3 regions of the Geodermatophilus sp. URMC 61 genome follow, and region 3 is predicted to be linked to each of the others. Evidence: riboswitches for the same ligand, from Rfam matches in the RefSeq annotation. Region 3 holds a riboswitch; each other region holds the start of a gene.
The links. A riboswitch is a leader RNA that binds a small molecule or an ion and turns the genes downstream of it on or off. The one in region 3 is predicted to bind S-adenosylmethionine.

Region 1 (3,262 bases), 3.1 Mb from region 3:
GACCGCGGTCGTCGTCCGGAGGACGACAGGACGACACAGCACCGAGGCCCGGCTCCCCTGTCGGGGACCCGGGCCTCGATGAGCGTGCTGGGTGGTTCTCGGCGCTGTGCCGGATGCTCGCCTTCGCGAGCTCAGGCGACGCGGACGGCGTCGGCCTGCGGACCCTTCTCGCCCTGGACGACCTCGAAGGTGACCCGCTGGCCCTCGTCGAGGCTCTTGTAGCCGTCCATCTGGATGGCCGAGTAGTGGACGAAGACGTCCTGGCCGCCGTCGACGGCGATGAAGCCGAAGCCCTTCTCAGCGTTGAACCACTTCACGGTGCCCTGTGCCACGTGCGCTCCCACGTTTCGTGCCTGCGGACGACCCCCCACCGACCAGGGAGGCCGGGTCGAGCTCTTCCGCCCGTCGAAACACGAACGTGGAACCGAACCGCGGGAGAACGTACAGCACAAAACGCCAGGTGAGACCAGACTCACGCGCGCGGCACACCGGATCGGAGGACGACGCCCCCGGAACCCGGGATCGCGCCGCACCCCACGGGTCAGCCGATGAGCCCCGCAGCCCGGACCGAGGACAGGGACGGCGACACCCGGTGGGTCGGCCCGACGACCGGCTCCAGCGGGTCGAGGGTCTTCAGCCCCTCGCCGGTGTTGAGGATGACGGTCTCCTTGGCCGGGTCCAGCCGGCCGTCCTCGACGAGCTGGCGCAGCACCGCGGTGGTGACGCCGCCCGCCGTCTCGGCGAAGACGCCGGTGGTGCGGGCCAGGTCGCGGATGCCCTGCACGATCTGGGCGTCGTGCACCCGGCCGACGGCACCGCCGGTGCGCCGGATCGCGTCGAGGGCGTAGGGGCCGTCGGCCGGGTTGCCGATGTTCAGCGACTTGGCGATGCCGGTCGGCCTGACCGGCTTGACGACGTCCCAGCCGTTGTCGAAGGCGGTGGCGATCGGGTCGCAGCCGGCGGACTGGGCGCCGAAGATCGTCCACTCGGTGGCCTCGACGATGCCAGCCGCGGTCAGCTCGCGGAACGCCTTGTCCACCTTGGTGAGCAGCGAGCCCGACGCCATCGGGATGACGACCTGCGCCGGGATCCGCCACCCGAGCTGCTCGGCGATCTCGTAGCCCATCGTCTTGGAGCCCTCGGCGTAGTAGGGCCGCACGTTCTGGTTGACGAAGGCGGTGTCCTCGAACTCGTCGGTCTCGGCGAGCTCGCTGGTCAGCCGGTTGACGTCGTCGTAGGAGCCGTCGACGGCGACCAGCGTCTGCCCGTAGACCGCCGACTGCACGACCTTGCCCGGCTCGAGGTCCGACGGGATGAAGACGAAGGAGGGCAGGCCGACGCGGGCGGCGTGCGCGGCCACCGAGTTGGCCAGGTTGCCGGTCGAGGCGGCGGCGATCTTGCCGTAGCCCAGCCTCTTGGCGGCGGTGGCGGCCAGGCTCACCACGCGGTCCTTGAAGGAGTGCGTGGGGTTGGCCGAGTCGTCCTTGACCCACAGCCCGCCCGTGAGGCCCAGCTCGGCGGCCAGCCGGTCGGCGCGCACGAGCGGGGTCATGCCCGGGTCGAGGGTGACGCGGTCGGCCGGGTCCTGGCCCACCGGCAGCAGCGCGGCGTAGCGCCAGATGTTCTGCGGTCCGGCCTCGATCTGCTCGCGGGTGACCGCCTTGAGCAGGTCGGGGTCGTAGTCGACCTCCAGCGGACCGAAGCACTCGGCGCAGGCGTGCTCGGCGATCAGGCCGAAGGTGGCGCCGCAGTTGCGGCAGACCAGCCCGCGGGCCGGGGACGGCGGGACGGGGCCGCCCGCACTGGAGTCGGCCTGGCGAGAACCGGGAGCGGTCAGGGTCATGCGACGACTACCTCCTCATCTTCCCCGCGTCGGGCCGTCGAGCCGCGCGGGACGGAATTGGCACCTTCCGCCGCGCGGACGCGCAGGACGGCGGTTGCCGGGGCTTCGTCGGGCCGTGTCCCTCTGCCCCTCTGGATGAGTGGAACGCCCGCGACTCTACCCACGTGGCCGGCCTCGCCGCGGCCCGGGCCAGGATGGGCAGGTGAGCACGCGCGTCGTCTACACCGACCTCGACGGCACGATGGTCGGCCCGCGGGGCTCGTTCTGGCACACCGCGGCCCGCGACCTGACCGACGACCCGGCCGGCGCGCTGCACGACCTGCACCGCGCTGGCGTGGCCCTGGTGCTGGTGAGTGGGCGCACGTTCGAGCAGGTGGTGGAGGCCGCGCGGATCTTCGCCGCCGACGGCGCCATCGCCGAGTTGGGCGCGGTGGTCAGCTGGGACGGCGGCCGTGGCGTGCACCGGCTGACGGGCGCGCTGCCCGAGGAGTACGCCGGCCGGACGCCGATGGAGGTGATGGCCGAGCTCGGCGTCGTCGAGGACCTGCTGGCCCGCCACGCCGGGCGGCTGGAGTGGCACGCGCCCTGGCACGCCACCCACGTCACCGACGCCCTGCTGCGGGGCCGGGTCGACCCGCTGGCCGTGGACGCCGAGCTGGCGGAGCGTGGTGTGGGCTGGCTGACGCTCAAGGACAACGGCGCCATCCTGTCGACGTCGCGGATGACGCTGGTGCCCGAGGCCCTGCCGCCGCGGGTCTACCACCTGATGCCGCGCGGCATCTCCAAGGGCGCGGCGATCGCCTGGGACCTCGAGCGGCGCGGGCTGACCCCGGCCGACGCGGTGGCCATCGGCGACAGCGTCAGCGACCTGGAGATGGCGCCGGCGGTCGACCGGCTGTGGATCACCGCGAACGGGGCCACCGTCGACGGGATGGCGGACCTGCTGGCCGCCGTCCCCAACGTGACGGTGACCGACGCACCCATGGGCGAGGGCTGGGCCCAGGCCGTCCGCGCGTCGCTGTAGCGGGGGTCGCCGTGCCACGTCCCCGGGTCACGGTGCACACCCTGACCAGTCCCGACGGCTTCGCGCCCGACGTGGGGCCCTACTACGAGACCGCGGCCCGGCTGCCGCAGCAGGCCGTGCTCCGCCCGCCGTGGCACTCCAGCACCTCAGGAGGTGACGTCGCGGCGGGAGAAGTGCCGGAACCCGAGCGCCGTGAACACCACCGCGTAGACCAGTGACTGGACGACGCCGCGGAACATGTCGCCGGAGTCGACGGGGGTCTGCAGCAGGTCGGTCCAGGCGAACTCCTCCGCGGTCGGGAAGAAGTCGCGGATGGCACCCAGCTGCTCGACCTGGTCGAGGATCGCGAAGACGAACATCGTGAACACCGCCCCGCCGACCGCGGCCAGCGGCGC
Region 2 (3,262 bases), 2.1 Mb from region 3:
CCCAGTGCGTGAACCCGGGCTGGGTCTGCCGGCTGCAGACCTGGTGCTCGCCGGCGGCGCACTGGGCGCAGCGGCCGCACGCGTTGACGAACGGGACGGTGACGCGGTCGCCGACCCGCCAGCGCCGGACGTCCGCCCCGACGGCGGCGACGGTGCCGGCCAGCTCGTGGCCGGGCACGTGGGGGAGGACGACGTCCGGGTCGTGGCCCTGCCAGGCGTGCCAGTCGCTGCGGCAGACGCCGCTGGCCCCCACTCGGACGACGACGCCGCCGGGCGCCGGGTCGGGGACGGGGACGTCCTGCACGGTCAGCGGGCCGCCGAAGGAGTCGAACACGAGAGCACGCACCTGGTGAGCCTCTCCCAGGCCGCTCCTACGCTGCAGGCGTGTCCACCCTCACCGTCCCCACCCGGTTCTGCGGCCCGCCAGGCACGGCCAACGGCGGGTGGCTGGCGGGGACGCTGGCCACGCTCGTCGACGCACCCACGGTGAGCGTCCGGCTGCGCCGGCCGGTGCCGCTGGAGCGACCGCTGAGGGTGCGGACCGACGGGGCGGCCGAGCTGTACGACGACGCCGAGCTGCTGGCCCGGGCCGAGCCGTCGTCGTTGGACCTCGAGATCCCTCAGCCCCCGTCGGTCGCGCAGGCGGCGGCCGCCGTCGAGGCGCTCCCGCCGTGGGCGGACCACCCGTTCCCGCGATGCTGGGGGTGCGGACCCGAGCGGCCGGTCGGCGACGGCCTGCGCACCCGGGTCGGCCCGCTGCCCGGTCGGCCCGAGCTGTGGGCGGGGGTGTGGCGGCCGACCGCCGACCTGCCTGCGGTCTCCGGGGCGGCGGCGCCGGAGACGGTGTGGGCCGCGCTGGACTGCCCCTCGTCCATGCCGCTGTGGACCGAGCCGCCCGGTCCGCTGCTGCTCGGCACGATCACCGCGCAGCAGCAGCGGCCGGTGCCCGTGGGCGCGGACTCCGTGCTGCTGGCCTGGGTGCTGGAGCGGGAGGGCCGGCGGTCGACCACGGCTTCCGCGCTCGTCAGCCCGGACGGCGAGGTCGCCGCCCGGGCGCGGGCCGTCTGGTTCGCGGTACCGGCGTCCACCAGCTGAGACGCCTGTTCCACGGCCGACGGCGGCCTGCCTAGGATCACGCCGGCTCACGGGAGGCAGTGACGAACACCTGGCTGGCTGCCCGGCAACCTGCACTCCGTCCGAGGTGCTCCCAGGGGAAGAGCCGGCCGGACGGCGCCCGCCGCCCGGCAAGGACGGAGCTCTCGCGCGCCGCGGGTCCTCCGCGAGCGAGAGGAAGCGGCGGATGAGCGACCCCCGGAGCTGGAGCTTCGAGACCCGCCAGATCCACGCCGGCACCAGCCCCGATCCCACGACCGGTGCCCGCGCCCTGCCGATCTACGCGACGACGGCCTATCAGTTCCGGGACACCCGGCACGCCGCCGACCTGTTCGCGCTGGCCGAGCTCGGCAACATCTACACGCGGATCATGAACCCGACGCAGGACGCGCTGGAGCAGCGCGTGGCGTCGCTGGAGGGCGGCGTGGCGGCCCTCGCCGTCGCCAGCGGACAGGCGGCCGAGACCCTGGCCATCCTCAACGTCGCCCAGGCCGGCGACCACGTCGTCGCGTCCGCCTCGCCGCGGTGCAGGACGACGGCCGCTACGCCGTCGCCTCCCACCTCGACCACCACGCCGACGAGCTGGCCCGCCGGTTCGACGCCGGCAGCTACGTGGTGCTCACCGAGGCCATGAACTCCTGGGACGTCGGCCGCGGCCGCGGTGGGGTCGACGCGGCGCTGGCCCGGATCACCGCACGGACCGTCGTCGCCGGCGTCGACACCCGACCGGCTGTACCCGCTCGCGCTCCAGCAGCAGGTGGCCGACGCCCTCGGCGTCCCGCTGCGGGTGATCGCCTCCCCGCACGGGCACGACGGCTTCCTCATCGAGGTCGACGCCGTCGGCGCGCTGGTGCGGGAGCTGGTGGGGACGTGACCACCCGGCAGTGCGCCACCGATCGCCCCGTCGCCCGGCGCTGCCTCCCGTGACGGTCCGGAGCGGGCGGCCGTGGTGGCTCGTCGCCGTCGCAGCCGCGATGGGCGTGGGAGCCCTGGCCACCGCCGTGGTCGCCGTCGTCGACGGCCCGGAGCGCACCGAGCCCCTCGCGTTCGGCGTCACCACGCCCGGAGGCGCGAGGGCCGCCGCGGAGCTGGACGCGGTCGAGGCCGCCGTGGGGGAGCGTCCGTCGCTGGTCCTGACCTACGCCGACTTCACCACCCCACCCCCTGTCGCCGACCTCGACGCCGTCGCGGCCCGGGGCGCCGTCCCGGTGGTGACCTGGGAGCCCTGGGACTGGGACGCCCCGGACAGCGGGGCGTTCGGCCTGGCCGCCATCGCGGCCGGGGACCACGACCCGTACCTCCGGCAGTGGGCCGACGCGCTGCGGACCTGGGGCCGGCCGGTGCAGGTGCGCTTCGCGCACGAGCAGAACGGCGACTGGTACCCGTGGGCGGTGGGCGTGTCGGGTACCACGGCCGCCGACCACGTCGCGGCGTTCCGGCACGTCACGGAGGTGTTCGATGCCCAGGGAGCGGGCAACGTGCAGTTCGTGTGGAACCCGAACGTACGGTTTCCCGGGTCGTCGCCGATGGCCGAGACGTGGCCCGGCACCCGGTACGTCGACCGCGTCGCCCTCGACGGCTACAACTGGGGCACCGGCTCCCCCGGCTCCGGCTGGCAGGAGCCCGACGAGCTCTTCGGCGACAGCCTCGAGGAGCTGCGCGAGCTGGCCCCGGGGATCCCGATCAGCATCACCGAGGTCGCCTCCGCCGAGGAGGGCGGGGACAAGGCCGCCTGGGTCACCGATCTGGTCGCCTACCTGGACGCGCAGGCCGACGTCGCGGCGTTCGTCTGGTTCGACCACGACAAGGAGGCCGACTGGCGGATCACCAGCAGCCCGGCCAGCGCCGCGGCGATGCGGGCAGCCCTGGCCGGACGCCGGCTGGTGGCCCGGTGACCGCCGCGCAGGCACCGGCGGACGTCCGGGTGCCCGCGCCGACCGACCCGGTGGAGGCCCGGCGCCTGCAGGCACTGGAGCAGCTGCACCTGCTGGGCACCGGCCAGGAGGAACGCTTCGACCGCATCACCCGGCTGGCACAGCGGGTGTTCGACGTCCCGATCGCGACCATCACGCTGGTGGACGAGGACTCCCTGTGGTTCAAGTCCGCCCAGGGGATGCCCGTGGACCGGGCGGAGCGTCAGGCGTCCTTC
Region 3 (3,262 bases):
GTGCGGAACTGCTGGTAGCCGAAGCGGATGGCGAAGTCGCCAAGCCCGCCGCCGCCGACGGCGCCGGCCATCGCCGAGTAGCTGATGAGCGCGACGACGGTGACCGTGATCCCGGCGATGAGCGAGGGCCGCGCCTCGGGCAGCAGCACGGTGCGGACGACGTCCCGGCGGCGCGCGCCCATGGACATCGCCGCCTCGACCTTCCCGGGGGCGACCTCCCGGAGACTGGTCTCCACCAGGCGGGCCAGGAAGGGGACGGCGCCGATCGTCAGCGGCACGATGGCCGCCGTCGAGCCGATCGTCGTCCCGACGATGCCGCGGGTCACCGGCGCGACCAGGAACAGCAGGATGATGAACGGCAGCGACCGGCCGAGGTTGACCACCAGTCCCAGGAACCGGTTGAGCAGCGGCCGCGGGGTCAGCGCGCCGGGGGCGGTGACGGTCAGCAGGATCCCGAGCGGGACGCCGAGCAGCACGGTGAGCAGCGCGGAGACCCCGACCATGTACAGCGTCTCACCGGTCGCCTCGACCAGCTGCGGCCAGACGCGGGTCCAGTCGCTCATCGGCCCGCTCCCGTCGCCGCCACCGCGTTGGTGTCCCGGGGTACCGCCTCGACGAGGACGCCGTCGTCGCGCAGACCGCGCAGCGCCCGGTCCAGCCGGCTCAGGTCGCCGGTGGCCCGCAGCAGCAGCCGGCCGTAGCGGCCCCCGGCGACGGTCTCCACCGAACCGCCGGCGACCTCCACCGCGAGCCCCAGCTGCCCGACCAGGGTCTGCAGGACGACGGCCTCGGGCGTGCGGTCGGTGACGGTCACCCGGAGGAGGACCCCGTCGTGGCCGGCGCCGGCGTCGGCGAGCGGCGCGGGCAGCAGGGCGTCGCTCAGCGGCGAGTGCTCGCGGGTCAGGACCTCCGAGAGGCGCCCGCTGTCCACGACGCGCCCCCGCTCGAGGAGGACGGCGCTGTCGCACACGGCCTTGACGACGGCCATCTCGTGGGTGATGAGCAGCACGGTCAGGCCGAGCTCCGACCGCACCCTGCGCAGCAGCTCCAGCACGCCGGTGGTGCTGGCCTGGTCCAGGGCGGAGGTGGCTTCGTCGCAGAGCAGGACCCTGGGGCGGCCGGCCAGGGCGCGGGCTATCGCCACCCGCTGCTTCTGCCCGCCCGAGAGCTGCCCGGGGTGCGCGTCGGCCCGCTCCCCCAGCCCGACCAGTTCCAGCAGCTCGGTGGCCCGTCGGCGGCGCTCGGCCCGGCCGACCCCGGCCAGCTCGAGCGGGTGCTCGACGTTGCCGGCCGCGGTCCGCGAGTCCAGGAGCTCGAAGTGCTGGAACACCATCCCGATGGACCGGCGCGCCTGCCGCACCTGGTCGTCCGGCAACTCGGTGAGCACCCGGCCGTCAACGGTGACCGACCCCGACGTGGGCCGCTCCAGCAGGTTCACCAGGCGCACCAGTGTGCTCTTGCCCGACCCGCTCGGGCCGACCACGCCGGCGAACTCACCGGCCTCCACGCGCAGGCTGACGCCGTCGACGGCGACGACCTCGCCGGACCGGCCCCGGGCGGGGAAGACCTTGCGGACGTCGTGCAGATCGATCACGGGTGAGCAGTCCTCGGGTGAGCAGGGGGGAACGGGGCGCGTGGCGCCGGCGGGCGGGCCCACCCGGCTGTGCCCCACGGACGGCGTCGGCAAGCGGCGGATCGACGGCAGCCGGGCTGCGCCGGAGGGCCGGGCAGCTACCGCGACGAGGGTCGAGCGGTCAGCGACACAGGGCCGCGGCGGTGCGGCACAGGTCGACGTGGCGGCGGGCCCACGTGGGCGCAGGGCCGGTCATCGTGTCCTCCATCGGTCCTGGCAGTAGCACCCTCGTCCGCCGGGCGGGGGGTTGCTGCGGCGTCGTCGAGCCAGGTCTCTCGGCCGCTCCGGATGGCGTTGCCCGCAACTGTACTGAGCCGACCGGCCCGCCGGCCCTGCGACTTGCCCCACAGGCGGCGCCCACCCGGGCGTCCCGGGCGCGGTCGCGGGGGTCTTCGCCCCCGGCCGGCACCGGACGCAGATGCACAGCGCAGCCCTCAGGCGTGGCGGACCGGGCGGGTGTCGCCCCGACCACCGCGGTCCGCTGCGCATCGGTGATTGTCGTGCCGCCTGACGCGGTGGACCGTGTTGACCGACACCCGTCCATCGCACGGACCGGAGGTGCGCGGTGCACCTGACCCCTCGCGAGCAGGAGCGCCTGCTGCTCTTCACGGCCGCGGAGCTCGCCCGACGGCGCCTCGCCCGGGGCGCCCGGCTCGGCGCGACCGAGGCGATCGCCCTCGTCTGCGACGAGGTCCTGGAGATGGCCTGGGACGGGGTGCCCCTCGAGGAGGTCGTCTCCCGTGCCCGCGGCGTGGTGGCGGCCGACCAGGTGCTGCCCGGGGTGGCGAACACCGTGCCGAGCCTGCAGGTGGAGGCACTCTTCCCCCACGGCTCGTCCCTGGTCCACGTGCCCGAGCCGTTCGGCCCCGCCGACCCGACCGGGCCGGGCGCCGTCCTCGCGCAGGACGGCGACGTCGACCTCGCCCCCGGACGGCTCCGGCGCACCGTCGAGGTGACCAACCGCGGCGACCGCCCGGTATGGATCTCCTCGCACTTCCCGCTCGAGGAGGTCAACCCCGCCGTGGAGCTCGACCGCGAGGCGGTCCGCGGTTTCCGCCTGGACCTGCCGGCCGGCATCAGCCGGGAGTTCCCGCCCGGGACCACCTCCGTCGTCCCCGTGGTGGCCCGGGGAGGTCAGCGGTGAGCCGCATCTCCCGCGCCCGCTACGCCAGCCTGTACGGACCCACGACCGGTGACCTGCTGCGCCTCGGCGACACCGACCTGTGGGTGCGCGTCGAGGCGGACGACACCGAGCCCGGCGACGAGATGCTCGGCGGCTGCGGGAAGACCGCCCGCGACGGGCTGCTCGTGACCGACCGTGCCCCTCGGGACAGCGCCCTGGACATGGTGGTGCTGGGCGTCGTGCTCATCGACCCCCTCCTCGGGGTGCGCAAGACCAGCATCGGCATCAAGGACGCCCGCGTCGTCGGGATCGGCCGGGCCGGCAACCCCGAGGCCACCGACGGGATCGACCTGGTGGTGGACTCGCACACGGCGATGATCCCCGGCGAGGGCCTCGTCGCCACGCCGGGCGTCGTCGACTCGCACGTCCACCTGTCCAGCCCGGAGGTCGCGCCCGCGGCGCTGGCCGCCGGGGTGACCTCCCTGGTGGGCATGGGCATCGGCGGG

Region 1: another riboswitch for S-adenosylmethionine. It lies ahead of thrC (threonine synthase); the one in region 3 lies ahead of ACU610_RS08520 (putative leader peptide).
Region 2: another riboswitch for S-adenosylmethionine. It lies ahead of ACU610_RS18670 (PLP-dependent transferase); the one in region 3 lies ahead of ACU610_RS08520 (putative leader peptide).

The regions. Positions count from the first base shown of each region.
Region 1 is NZ_JBRFHZ010000002.1:4,957,484-4,960,745, reverse strand. It holds gene ACU610_RS23210 (cold-shock protein) at 132-332, opposite strand; gene thrC (threonine synthase) at 542-1,843, opposite strand; SAM riboswitch class I at 1,856-1,985, opposite strand; gene ACU610_RS23200 (HAD family hydrolase) at 2,046-2,867, shown strand; gene ACU610_RS23195 (ABC transporter permease) at 3,014-3,262, opposite strand, start outside.
Region 2 is NZ_JBRFHZ010000002.1:3,983,790-3,987,051, forward strand. It holds gene ACU610_RS18660 (zinc-dependent alcohol dehydrogenase family protein) at 1-346, opposite strand, end outside; gene ACU610_RS18665 (hypothetical protein) at 385-1,095, shown strand; SAM riboswitch class IV at 1,141-1,257, shown strand; gene ACU610_RS18670 (PLP-dependent transferase) at 1,301-1,747, shown strand; gene ACU610_RS18675 (glycoside hydrolase family 26 protein) at 2,037-3,008, shown strand; gene ACU610_RS18680 (PP2C family protein-serine/threonine phosphatase) at 3,005-3,262, shown strand, end outside.
Region 3 is NZ_JBRFHZ010000002.1:1,844,711-1,847,972, forward strand. It holds gene ACU610_RS08510 (methionine ABC transporter permease) at 1-563, opposite strand, end outside; gene ACU610_RS08515 (methionine ABC transporter ATP-binding protein) at 560-1,594, opposite strand; gene ACU610_RS08520 (putative leader peptide) at 1,755-1,841, opposite strand; SAM riboswitch class I at 1,835-1,928, opposite strand; gene ureA (urease subunit gamma) at 2,199-2,777, shown strand; gene ACU610_RS08530 (urease subunit alpha) at 2,774-3,262, shown strand, end outside.